DNA from 2 places in the Stenotrophomonas sp. CS3K5 genome. Region 1 is predicted to be linked to the other one. Evidence: predicted binding sites of a transcription regulator. Region 1 holds the regulator's gene; the other holds the start of a gene.

Region 1 (5,701 bases):
GCGCACCTGGTCCACGACCAGCCCGAAGCGTGCCTCGCCGGCCTGCAGCACCACAATGGTCAGCAGGGTGGAGGCGGCCGGCGTCACATCCAGCCACTGGCGCAGATCGACCAGCGGCAGGGTGTGCGAGCGGCGGTCGAGCACGGCACGGCCATCGAACCAGCCCAGCGAGGTGCGCGGCGCGTGCAGCACTTCCATCACGCGCGCCAGCGGCAGCGCGTAGACGTCCTCGCCGGCCTGCACCAGCAGCGTCGGCAGGATCGCCAGGGTCAGCGGTACGCGGATCAGGAAGCGGCTGCCACGGCCCAGCTCCGACTGGATCTGGATCTGGCCGCTGAGTTCGCGGATACGGGACTGCACCACGTCCATGCCGACGCCGCGGCCGGAGATGTCGGTCACCTGCTGCTTGGTCGAGAAGCCGGGCAGGAACACCAGGTGCAGGCATTCCTCGCTGCTCAGGCGGGCGGCGGCTTCCGGATCGATCAGGCCCTTCTCGCGTGCCTTGGCGCGCAGCTTTTCCGGGTCGATGCCGGCGCCATCGTCCTGCACCTCGATGCTGACGTAGTCACCTTCCTGCTGCGCCGACAGGCGCACATGGCCCATCCGCGGCTTGCCCTGCGCTTCGCGCAGTTCGGGCATTTCCACGCCATGGTCGATGGCATTGCGGACCAGGTGAACCAGCGGGTCGGCCAGGGCTTCGACCAGGTTGCGGTCGAGCTCGGTCTCGGCGCCGATCAGTTCCAGATCCACTTCCTTCTTCAGCGAGCGGGCGACATCGCGGGCGACCTTGGGGAAGCGCGAGAACACCTTGCCGACCGGCTGCATGCGGGTGCGCATCACCGCCGACTGCAGTCGCGCGGTGGCGATGTCCAGGGTGGATACGGCGCGGTCCAGCTCTTCATCGCGCAGGCGTGCGCGCAGCGTCTTCAGGCGGTTGCGTGACAGCACCAGCTCGCCGATCAGGTTGACGATCGCATCCAGGCGCTTGGTATCCACGCGCACGGTGTGCTCGGCTTCGGCCAGCGGCTTGGCGGCCGGCTTGGCTGCCGGGGTGGCGGCCGCCGGGCGCGGCGCAGGCGTCGCAGCGACCGGCGTGGCGGCGACCGGCTTGCTGCCGGGCGCGGCGCCACCGTGCAGCTGGTCGAGCAGGGCTTCGAACTCGTCTTCGCTGATCAGGCCGTCGTCGGCCTTCTTCGCCGGCGCGACCGCGGTCGGCGCGTTGCCGCCGTGCAGCTGGTCGAGCAGGGCCTCGAATTCGTCTTCGGTGATCAGGTCGCCGCCGGCAGCGGCGGGTGCGGCGGCGGTCGGGGCTGCGGTACCGCCACCGTGCATGTCGAACTGTGCGATCAGCTCCGGCGGCGCATAACCCGGCTCGGTGCCCGAGGACACCGCGTCGAGCATCGACTGCAGGTAATCCAGCGACTGCTGGGCCGCGTCGAAGTGATGGGCCTGCAGCACGGCCTGGCCGGCGCGCGCGATGCCGAGGGCTTCTTCGGCGGCGTGGCACAACTCGACCATGGCGGTGACGCCGAGGAAGCCGGCGCCGCCCTTGAGCGTGTGGTAGCCGCGGAACACCGCGTTGAGCTGCTCGCTGTCCTGCGGCGCCTGCTCCAGCGACACCAGCTGTTCGCCCAGGCGGTCCAGGATTTCCTGTGCCTCGATGATGAAATCGGCAGTGATGTCGTCGGATACCGCGCTCATGCTTACAGCCCCAGATCCGACAACAGGTCGTCGGCGTCGTTCTGCGAGACCGCGTGGCGGTCCAGTCCCTTCAGTGCCGGCCCGGCCAGTTCCGGGTCGGTGCGATGCTGTTCCGGCGGCAGGCCGAGCGCGCCGAAGCCTTCGTGCACGCGGCGCACGATGCCGACCACGCGACGGATGATCTGCCCGGTCAGGTCCTGGTAGCTCTGGGTCAGGGCGATCTCGGTGAGGTTGTGGCGGATGCGCTCTAGCTGCGCGTCCTGGCCCGGCTGCAGGCCTTCGGCGCGCAGTTGCTCGGTCAGGCTGCGGCATTCCTCGGCCAGGTCCAGGGTGCGGTGGGTGGCCTGTTCGGTCATCGCCACCACGTGGTCCAGGCGCGCGCAGGCGTCGTCCAGTTCACCGGCATCGCTGGGCACGGTCGGCAGTTCACCCAGCGCCTGGCCGAGTTCGCGGGCCAGCCGCGAAAGACCGCTCATCATCGGCTGCGTGCGCAGCGCGACCAGTCCGTCGATGCGCTGCCGCCAGGCGGCCTCGTCACCGGACTCCAGCGCGTCCAGGGCTTCCTGCAGGCGCAGGGCAAGGGCGTTCTTGTCGACCGTGGTATCCATCAGGCGCTGGCCGCCAGGCGTTCGAAGATCTTGCCCAGCTTTTCTTCCAGGGTCTGCGCGGTGAACGGCTTGATGATGTAGCCGTTGACGCCGCTCTGGGCGGCTTCGATGATCTGCTCGCGCTTGGCTTCGGCGGTCACCATCAACACCGGCAGGGTCTTCAGCTTGGCATCGGCGCGGATCGCCTTGAGCAGCTCGATGCCGGTCATCACCGGCATGTTCCAGTCGGTGACCACGAAATCGAACGGCTGGCTCTGCAGCAGCGACAGCGCGGCATGCCCGTCCTCGGCTTCGGCGGTGTTGGTGAAGCCCAGATCGCCCAGCAGGTTCTTGACGATGCGACGCATGGTCGAGAAGTCGTCGACGATCAGGATGCGCATGTTCTTGTTCAAAGCAGAGTTCCTTTGTTGTTCATTCCGGGCGGCCGGGGGCAGACGCCTCGGGGATGTTCATTCTTCAAGGCCGGCGTCGACCGCCTCGAAAATCTTCAGTCGGCCACGCAGGCGCAGCACCGCCTGGCCGTGGATCTGGCAGACCCGCGACTCGCTCACGCCGAGCACCGCACCGATCTCCTTCAGGTTCAGCTCCTGCTCGTAGTAGAGCGAGAGCACCAGCTGTTCGCGCTCGGGCAGGTGGCCGATGGCCTTGCCCAGCTCGCGGCCGAACTCGCCGCGCTCCAGCACCTGCTGCGGGGTCGGGCCGCCCTGGGCGACGGTATCCAGTTCGCCCTGGTCCTCGATACGCGATTCCAGGCTCAGCACCTGGCCGCGCGCGGCGTCTTCCATCAGCCGCAGGTATTCGGGCAGCGGCATGTCCATCGCGGCGGCCACTTCGGTGGCGCTGGCGGCACGGCCACTGCTCTGTTCCAGGCGGCGGATGGTGGCAGCAGCATCGCGTGCACGGCGGTGCACCGAACGCGGCACCCAATCGCCACGACGGATCTCGTCGATCATCGAACCGCGGATGCGGATCGACGCGTAGGTCTCGAACGAGGCGCCCTGGTCGGCGTCGTAGCTGCGCGAGGCCTCGATCAGGCCCATCATGCCGGCCTGGATCAGGTCGTCGACTTCGACGCTGGCCGGCAGGCGTGCGGCCAGGTGGTGGGCGATGCGCCGCACCAGGTCCGAATGCTGGGCGATGACCTCGTTGGCCGCCGAGCGCTGGACCTCCCGGTACTGGGCTGCGCCTTTCATGCGGCCACCCCGCGCTGCTTGAGGATGCGTTCGAGGAAGAACTCGACGCCGCCACGCGGTTCGGTCGGCGCCTGCCAGCGCGCGGTGCGCCGTGCGATCTCGGTGATCGCCAGTGCAGCCGGGCTGGATGGGTAGGCCTTGACCACCGGCTGCTGGCGCTGCACCGACAGGCGCAACCAGTCATCCTGCGGCACGCAGCCCAGGTAATTCAATGAGACATCGGCCAGGAACTTCTCGCAGACGCGGGTCAGCTTTTCGTACAGCACGCGGCCTTCGTTGGGGTCGCGCACCATGTTGGCCACCACCTGGATGCGGTCCACCCCACGCTCGCGCGAGAGCACCTTGATCAGCGCGTAGGCGTCGGTGATCGAGGCCGGTTCGTCGCAGACCACCACCACGGTGTCCTGTGCGGCCTGGCAGAAGGTCAGCACGCCATCGGTGATGCCGGCGGCGGTGTCCACCACCATGATGTCCAGCTCGCGCTCCAGTTCGGAGAACACGTTGACCAGGCCGACGTGCTCGGCCGGGGCCAGTTCGGCCATGTGCCGGCGGCCGGACGCGGCCGGGACCACCAGCACGCCGTTCGGGCCTTCGACGATGACGTCATCCAGCGAGCAGCGGCCGGCGACCAGGTCGGCCAGCGTGAAGGTGGGGTTCAACCCCAGGATCACGTCGATGTTGGCCAGGCCCAGGTCCGCATCCAGCAGCAGCGTGCGCTTGCCCATGCCGGCCAGCGCCACGGCCAGGTTGGCCGACACGTTGGTCTTGCCCACGCCGCCCTTGCCGCCGGTCACGGCAATGGTGCGCACAGGGCCGAGCGGCTCGCTGCGGGTGGCCGACAGCGGGAAGGTCTTGGTCAGCTTGGCGTACTCACGCGACGGCATGGTTCAACTCCGGGTTGCAGGGCATATCGGCCGCTCGGCGCAAATCTTCAAGGCGAAGTACGAGATTGGCCGCACTGGCCCGGTGCAGGTCCTCCGGTACGTCCTGGCCGTCAGTCACCCAGGTGATCGGCAGGCTGTGATCCACGGCCACCGACAGCGCGTTGCCGAAACGGCCGGTCTCGTCCAGCTTGCTCAGCACCAGCCCCTGCAGGTTGGCCGCGCCAAAGCGGCGGACCACCTCGTCCATGTCGCCGAAACTGGTGTTGGCCGGCAGCACCAGCAGGGTGCGCACCTGGCGGGCGGCGCGCAGCCACTGCAGCTGGGCGGCCAGTGCGCGGTCACGCGGGCCCAGGCCGGCTGTGTCGATCAGCACCAGCTTGTAGTCCTTCAGGCGTTCCAGCAGCTGGTCCAGGTCGGTACCGCTGTTGGCCTCGTGCACGGCGATGCCGAGCTGGCGGCCGTAGCCGTACAGCTGTTCGCGGGCGCCGATGCGGGTGGTGTCGGTGGTCACCAGGGCAACGTCACGCGGGGCGTGCTTCTCGGCGAAGCGCGAGGCCAGCTTGGCGATGGTGGTGGTCTTGCCGGCGCCGGTCGGGCCGACCAGCGCGATCACACCGCCTTCTTCCAGCGGGTCGACCGGGGCGATCGGCAGCTTGCGCGAGATCAGCCCCAGCATCAGGCCGCGGCCGCGGTGGGCTTCGGTCTCCAGTGGGATCTGCATGGCCACGTCGCGGGCCAGGCCAGCGTCGAAGCCGTACTCATCCATCAGGTCCAGGGCGGTGGCACGCACCGGGCAGCCGCGCAGGCGCTCGTCGGTGAAGCGGTTCATCTCGCGCTCGATCACCTGGCGCATGCCGGCCACTTCCTGGCGCAGCTGGCGGATCTCGGCGTCGTCCTGGGCCACCACGGTCAGCGCCGGGGCCGGCGCCAGCATCGGCGCCGGGCTGGCGTCGTCGTCGGCGTCCACCGGTGCCGGTTCGCTGACGGTCGATTCGGCCGGCGCCTCGGCCACGGCGGCAGTCGGCAGCGGCGGCGGCTGCACTGCCGGGGCGGGGCTTTCGTGATGCGTTTCGTGCGGCGGGTCGATCTGGAAGCGGGCGCGGTTGGGTGCTGCTACGGCCACCGCTGCCGGCGCGACGATGGGCTCGGCGAACGGGGCGAAGATCTGTTCCGGCAGCGTCGGTTCGTTGACGGCGGCGCGCGCCAGGGTGGCGGCGAAGCCGGTGCTGCCACGGGTCGGCACGATCTCGTCGGCGCTGTCCAGGGTGCGGCCGGTGGCACCGACCGCGGCGCGGGCCAGGGCCGCCACCGCCGA
Region 2 (5,701 bases), on a different contig from region 1:
GCCAGGCGGTCGGCGCGCTCGATGCTGCCGTCCAGGCCGCCGTCGCGGGCCTTGAGGAAAGCACGCGATACCGGGCCCATCTGCTGCAGCCGCTCCCAGTCGATGCCCTTGGGAAAGTGCGATTTCAACCCGATCAGCCCGATCCAGTAGCCGCGCACGGTCAGGTGCGCGATCAGCGCCACCGCCAGTACGTAGCACATGCCTACGCTGATGCTGAAACCAAACCAGAGCACCTGGAAGTACATGCCTTCGGTGTGCAGGCTGCTGCGCGCCCAGGCATCAAACAGGTAACCGGGCACCGCCAACAGCGCAAACGCCAGCAGGCCGGAAATGAACAATTCGAGCTCGTCGGTACGCTCGCGCAGTCGGCCGAAGCGCGCTGTCGCTTCCGGTGCTGGATCGACCTCGGCAACCGGCGCGCGCGACTCAGCCAGGGGTGATTCGTTCACAGTTCGTTCATCCATTGAAGTCGGCGCAGTATAGACACCGCGCCGCGGCCCGCGATACGGGCCACTTCAACGACGAACGCCGGCTCGGGGCCGGCGTTCGGGACATACGTACTGCGCAATACTGCGGAAGGGGCTGCGCGGGTACAGGCAATCAGCGGTAGACGCGCTCGCAGCGGCGTTCGACCACGCGGTCGCCGTTCTTCTGCTGGCTGTTGCCCTGGATCTGCCGGCCCGCCGCACCACCGGCCACGGCACCGGCCACGGTGGCGAGCTTCTTGCCGTTGCCGCCACCCACCTGGTTGCCCAGCAGGCCACCGATCACCGCGCCGGTCGCCGTGCCGGCAATACGGTTGGGATCGCGCGAGTTGCGCTGCACTTCTACGTTCTTGCAGACCACGCGGCTGCCATCGTTGAAACGGCGTCCCTCATCGCGCGGGCCATAGGTCTGGGCGCCGGCCACCGACGATGCCGCCAGCAGCGTGCCCAGCACAAGCAATCGGGTCGAGGTCTTCATGGCCATCTCCAAGGTTGCGGTATGTCGCAAGTCTCCTCCCGGGGGTGGCAACCGGAAGTGAAATGCGCGTGTCCGCCACCTGATCGGCCATGGCGCGTTCAGGAACAAAGGTGCGCCCACCGCGATCAGCCATCGCGATGGGCGCCGTCTCCCTGCCGGCATGCGCTACCGCTAGAACTCTTCCCAGCCACCTGCATTGGCGGCCAACGTCTGCTCGATGCGTGGCGACAGCGTCGCCGGTCGTCGCACCGGCGCGATCGAGGCGGCCACTGCGGCAAGCGCGCGCGGAACCGATGTGGCCGCAGCAACCGCACCCGTACGGAACACGGCCACGGCCTCGGACAGCAGGTTGGCCTGCTCCGCCATCGAGCGTGCGGCGGCACTGGCTTCTTCCACCAGCGCTGCATTCTGCTGCGTGGTCTCGTCCATCTGCACCACCGCCTGGTTGACCTGCTCGATGCCCGAACTCTGCTCCTGCGAGGCTGCGGAAATGTCGGCCATGATGTCGGTCACGCGCTGCACCGAGGCCACGATCTCGCCCATGGTGGTGCCGGCCTGACGCACCAGTGCCGATCCATCGGCCACCTTGCCCACCGAATCCTCGATCAGCCCCTTGATCTCCTTGGCCGCCCCCGCCGAGCGCTGCGCCAGCGTGCGCACTTCGCTGGCCACCACCGCAAAGCCTCTACCCTGCTCGCCGGCACGCGCGGCTTCCACTGCGGCGTTCAACGCCAGGATGTTGGTCTGGAAGGCGATGCCGTCGATGACGCTGATGATCTCGGCGATCTTCTTCGAAGCGGCTTCGATGGCGGACATGGTGGTCACCACCTGGCCGACCACATCGCCGCCCTGTGTCGCCACGCCATGCGCGCCGATGGCCAGCTGGTTGGCCTGGCGCGCGTGCTCGGCGTTCTGCTTGACGGTGGAGGTCAGTTCCTCCATCGATGCGGCGGTCTCTTCCAGGTTGGCCGCCTGCTGCTCGGTGCGCCGCGACAGGTCGGTATTGCCGGCGGCGATCTCGCCTGCGGCCAGAGTGATGCTCGATGCACTGGACTGGATGCGCCCGACGATCTGCTTGAGCTGATCGACGGTGGCGTTGCAGTCGTCCCGCATGCGCGCGAACACGCCATGGAAGTCACCTTCCATGCGCACGGTCAGGTCGCCGCGCGAGATCGCCTGCAGCAGGGTCGAGACCTGTACCAGATTCTCGTCGGTGGTCTGCATCAGCCGGTTCAGCCCGGCCACCATGTCACCAAACTCGTAGGAGAAGCGCGCTTCATCACCGCGCTGGCTGAAATCGCCGGCGGCCGCTGCAGTCGCCAGCCGGCGGATCTCGCCATTGATCGCCGACAGGCTGCGCTTGGTCTCGTCCATGGCCTGGGTGATCGCCGCCTTCTCGCCCGGCAATGGATCCATGTCCACCGACAGGTCACCGCGCGCGTAATGCTTCATCACCTCGATCAAGCGGTTCTGCACCTGTACGTGCGAGCCCACCAGGGCATTGGTCTCGTGCACCATGCGTCCGTAGTCGCCCGGGAACGCGCTCTCGTCCATGCGATAGCTGAGACTCCCCGCATCGTGCTGGCGGGCCAGCTCGCCCTGTGCCGCCATCACCGCCTGCACCTGGGCCTGCATGCGCTGCATCGACTTCAGCAGCTGGGTCACCTCATCGTTGCCCGAGGCGTCGATGGCAGTGTCCAGGCGTCCGCTGGCGATACCGTCGGCCAGCTTCACCGCCCCGGCCAACGGGCGGGTCAGGCTGCGGGTGATCGCCCAGGCCGCCAATGACCCCAGCAGCAGGCTCAGTGCGCCAAATACCATCGACAGCGTGCCGGTCCAGGCCTCGGTGGCGCGATACTCTTCGCGGCTGCGCGCGGTCAGCGATTCCTGGTGGCGCAGCAGCGCGGAAATGGATTCGTTCCACACAGTCGCCAGACCATGCTCGGCCAGCAGTTCGCGGGCGGCACCGTCGAAATCACCGGCCTTCATGCGTGCATGCAGCTGCCCGGTGGAAACCTCGGTGGCCTTGCGCGCCGCCTCGATTTTCGCCACCAGCGCATCTCCGGTGGCGTCGCGCGGAATCTTGACGTAACGTGCCCATATACCGTCGTAGGTATGCGACAGCTGCAGGGCCTGCTGATAATCCTTGTCGAAATCCTCGCCGCGCTTGATCACCATCAACCGCCGGTGCATCAGCATCGCGTTGTTGGTATCGAGCATGTCGTTCAACAGCCGCATCTTCACCATGTTCACGTCCACCACCTTTTCGAACTGGGCGGACTTGAGGTGATTTCCGTACAGCACCAGGCCGACGATGGCCAGGATGAACAGGAGCAGCAGACCAAACCCGGCACCCAGCCGGGAACCCACACGGAGGTTGCGTAAGGCGAGCATCTCAATTCCCTTGATCATGGCCGTACGATCGATGGCGGCGTGACCGGGAGAATCTTTAAGAGATTTTCTTCATATACCTTCAAGAATATCCTGAACTGTGCGAAGCGGCCTGGGAAATACCCCTGATACCCGCATTCATAATGCCAGTTAATACCCTTGAGACGGATACCGGGAATCCCCGACGGGCGATCGCCGTGGAGGGGCCCACCCGCCCTCGGCAGATCGCACCGGCAGCGGCTGATGCACCTTGTGGCCCGGCATCGGTACCGGCACCCGGGTGCCCCAGCAGTTACCATGGACGGCCCTGTCCCTGCTCCGCCGCCGCAGCCTTCCGGCGCGGCCGGATGCCCCGATCCACGAGTCCCATGTCCAAAGACAAGTCCGCCGAACACACCCCGCTGATGAAGCAGTTCTTCGCAGCCAAGTCCGACTACCCGGACCTGCTGCTGTTCTTCCGCATGGGCGACTTCTACGAGCTGTTCTACGACGATGCACGCAAGGCCGCGCGCCTGCTCGACATCACCCTGACCCAGCGCGGCAGTTCCGGCGGCGCGCCGATCCCGATGGCCGGTGTGCCGGTGCATGCCTACGAAGGCTATCTGGCGCGGCTGGTGGCGCTGGGCGAGTCGGTGGCCATCTGCGAGCAGATCGGCGATCCGGCGCTGGCCAAGGGGCTGGTCGAACGCAAGGTAGTGCGCATCGTCACCCCCGGCACGGTCACCGACGAGGCGCTGCTGGACGAGCGCCGCGACACCCTGCTGATGGCCCTGTCGCGTACCCGCCAGGGCTACGGCCTGGCCTGGGCCGACCTGGCCGGTGGTCGCTTCCTGGTCAACGAAGTGGAGACCGACGACGCGCTGGAAGCCGAACTGGCGCGCCTGGAGCCGGCCGAACTGCTGGTGCCTGACGAAGAGAACTGGCCGGAGTTCCTGCGCCAGCGCACCGGCGTGCGCCGCCGCGCACCGTGGCTGTTCGACGCCGACAGCGGCCGCCGCCAGCTGCTGGCCTTCTTCAAGCTGCATGACCTGAGCGGTTTCGGCATCGACGACAAGCCGCGCGCCACCGCCGCCGCCGGCGCCCTGCTGGGCTATGTGGAGGAAACCCAGAAGCAGCGCCTGCCGCACCTGACCTCGATCGCGATGGAAACCGCCGGCGAGGCAATCGCGATGAACGCCGCTACCCGCCGCCACCTGGAGCTGGATACGCGCGTCGACGGCGATACCCGCAACACCCTGCTGGGCGTGCTCGACAGCACGGTCACGCCGATGGGCGGGCGGCTGCTGCGGCGCTGGCTGCATCGTCCGCTGCGCCTGCGCGAGGTGCTGGTGCAGCGCCATCACGCCGTGGAAACCCTGATTGATCGCGGCGGCGACGCCGACATCCGCGAGCAGTTCCGCCGCCTGGGTGATCTGGAGCGCATCCTCACCCGCGTTGCACTGCGCTCGGCGCGCCCGCGCGACTTCTCCACCCTGCGTGATGGCCTGGGCCTGCTGCCGGCTGTGCGCGAGGTGCTGGCACCGCTGGATTCGCCGCGCCTGCAGACCCTGCACGCCGCGCTGGGCGAGCACGACGAATGCGCGCAGCTGCTGGCGAGCGCGATTGCCGAAATGCCACCGCTGAAGCTGAGCGATGGCGGCGTGCTGGCTGATGGCTTCGACGAGGAACTGGACGAACTGCGCCGGCTGTCGACCCACGCCGACCAGTTCCTGGTCGACCTGGAACAGCGCGAACGCGAAAGCAGCGGCATTCCCACCCTGAAGGTGGGCTACAACCGCGTGCACGGCTACTACATCGAAATCAGCAAGGGCCAGTCCGAGCGCGCGCCGGTGCACTACACCCGCCGGCAGACGTTGACCAATGCCGAGCGCTACATCACCGAAGAACTGAAAGCGTTCGAAGACAAGGTGCTGTCCGCGCGCGACCGTTCGTTGTCGCGCGAGAAGTACCTCTACGAACAACTGCTCGACACGCTGGGCAGCCAGCTGGAACCGCTGAAGCAGTGTGCGGCGGCGCTGAGCGAACTGGACGTGCTGGCCGCCTTCGCCGAGCGCGCACAGGCGCTGGACTGGGCACGCCCGGAACTGCAGGCCGAGCCCTGCCTGAAAATCGAACGCGGCCGCCACCCGGTGGTCGAGGCGGTGCGCGAACAGCCGTTCGAACCCAACGATCTGGACCTGCATCCAGACCGTCGCATGCTGGTCATCACCGGCCCGAACATGGGCGGTAAATCCACCTACATGCGGCAGAACGCGCTGATCGTGCTGCTGGCCCACATCGGCAGCTTCGTGCCGGCCAGCCGCGCGTTGATCGGCCCGATCGACCGCATCCTCACCCGCATCGGCGC

The links. Region 1 encodes FliA, which starts transcription of late flagellar genes. Its sites were predicted from a motif close to TAAAGTTTNNCNNNCNNNGGCCGATAA; they were not measured.
Region 2: a site for FliA is predicted at 3,389-3,415, ahead of AC5YGJ_RS00650 (methyl-accepting chemotaxis protein). Genes of this name have one in related genera too.

The regions. Positions count from the first base shown of each region.
Region 1 is NZ_JCAKRX010000002.1:536,559-542,259, reverse strand. Features, by position in the region: gene AC5YGJ_RS05060 (chemotaxis protein CheA) at 1-1,701, opposite strand, end outside; gene AC5YGJ_RS05055 (protein phosphatase CheZ) at 1,704-2,309, opposite strand; gene cheY (chemotaxis response regulator CheY) at 2,309-2,701, opposite strand; gene AC5YGJ_RS05045 (RNA polymerase sigma factor FliA) at 2,759-3,502, opposite strand; gene AC5YGJ_RS05040 (MinD/ParA family ATP-binding protein) at 3,499-4,386, opposite strand; gene flhF (flagellar biosynthesis GTPase FlhF) at 4,373-5,701, opposite strand, start outside.
Region 2 is NZ_JCAKRX010000001.1:145,944-151,644, forward strand. Features, by position in the region: gene AC5YGJ_RS00640 (hypothetical protein) at 1-449, opposite strand, end outside; gene AC5YGJ_RS00645 (glycine zipper 2TM domain-containing protein) at 601-969, opposite strand; gene AC5YGJ_RS00650 (methyl-accepting chemotaxis protein) at 1,135-3,357, opposite strand; gene mutS (DNA mismatch repair protein MutS) at 3,723-5,701, shown strand, end outside.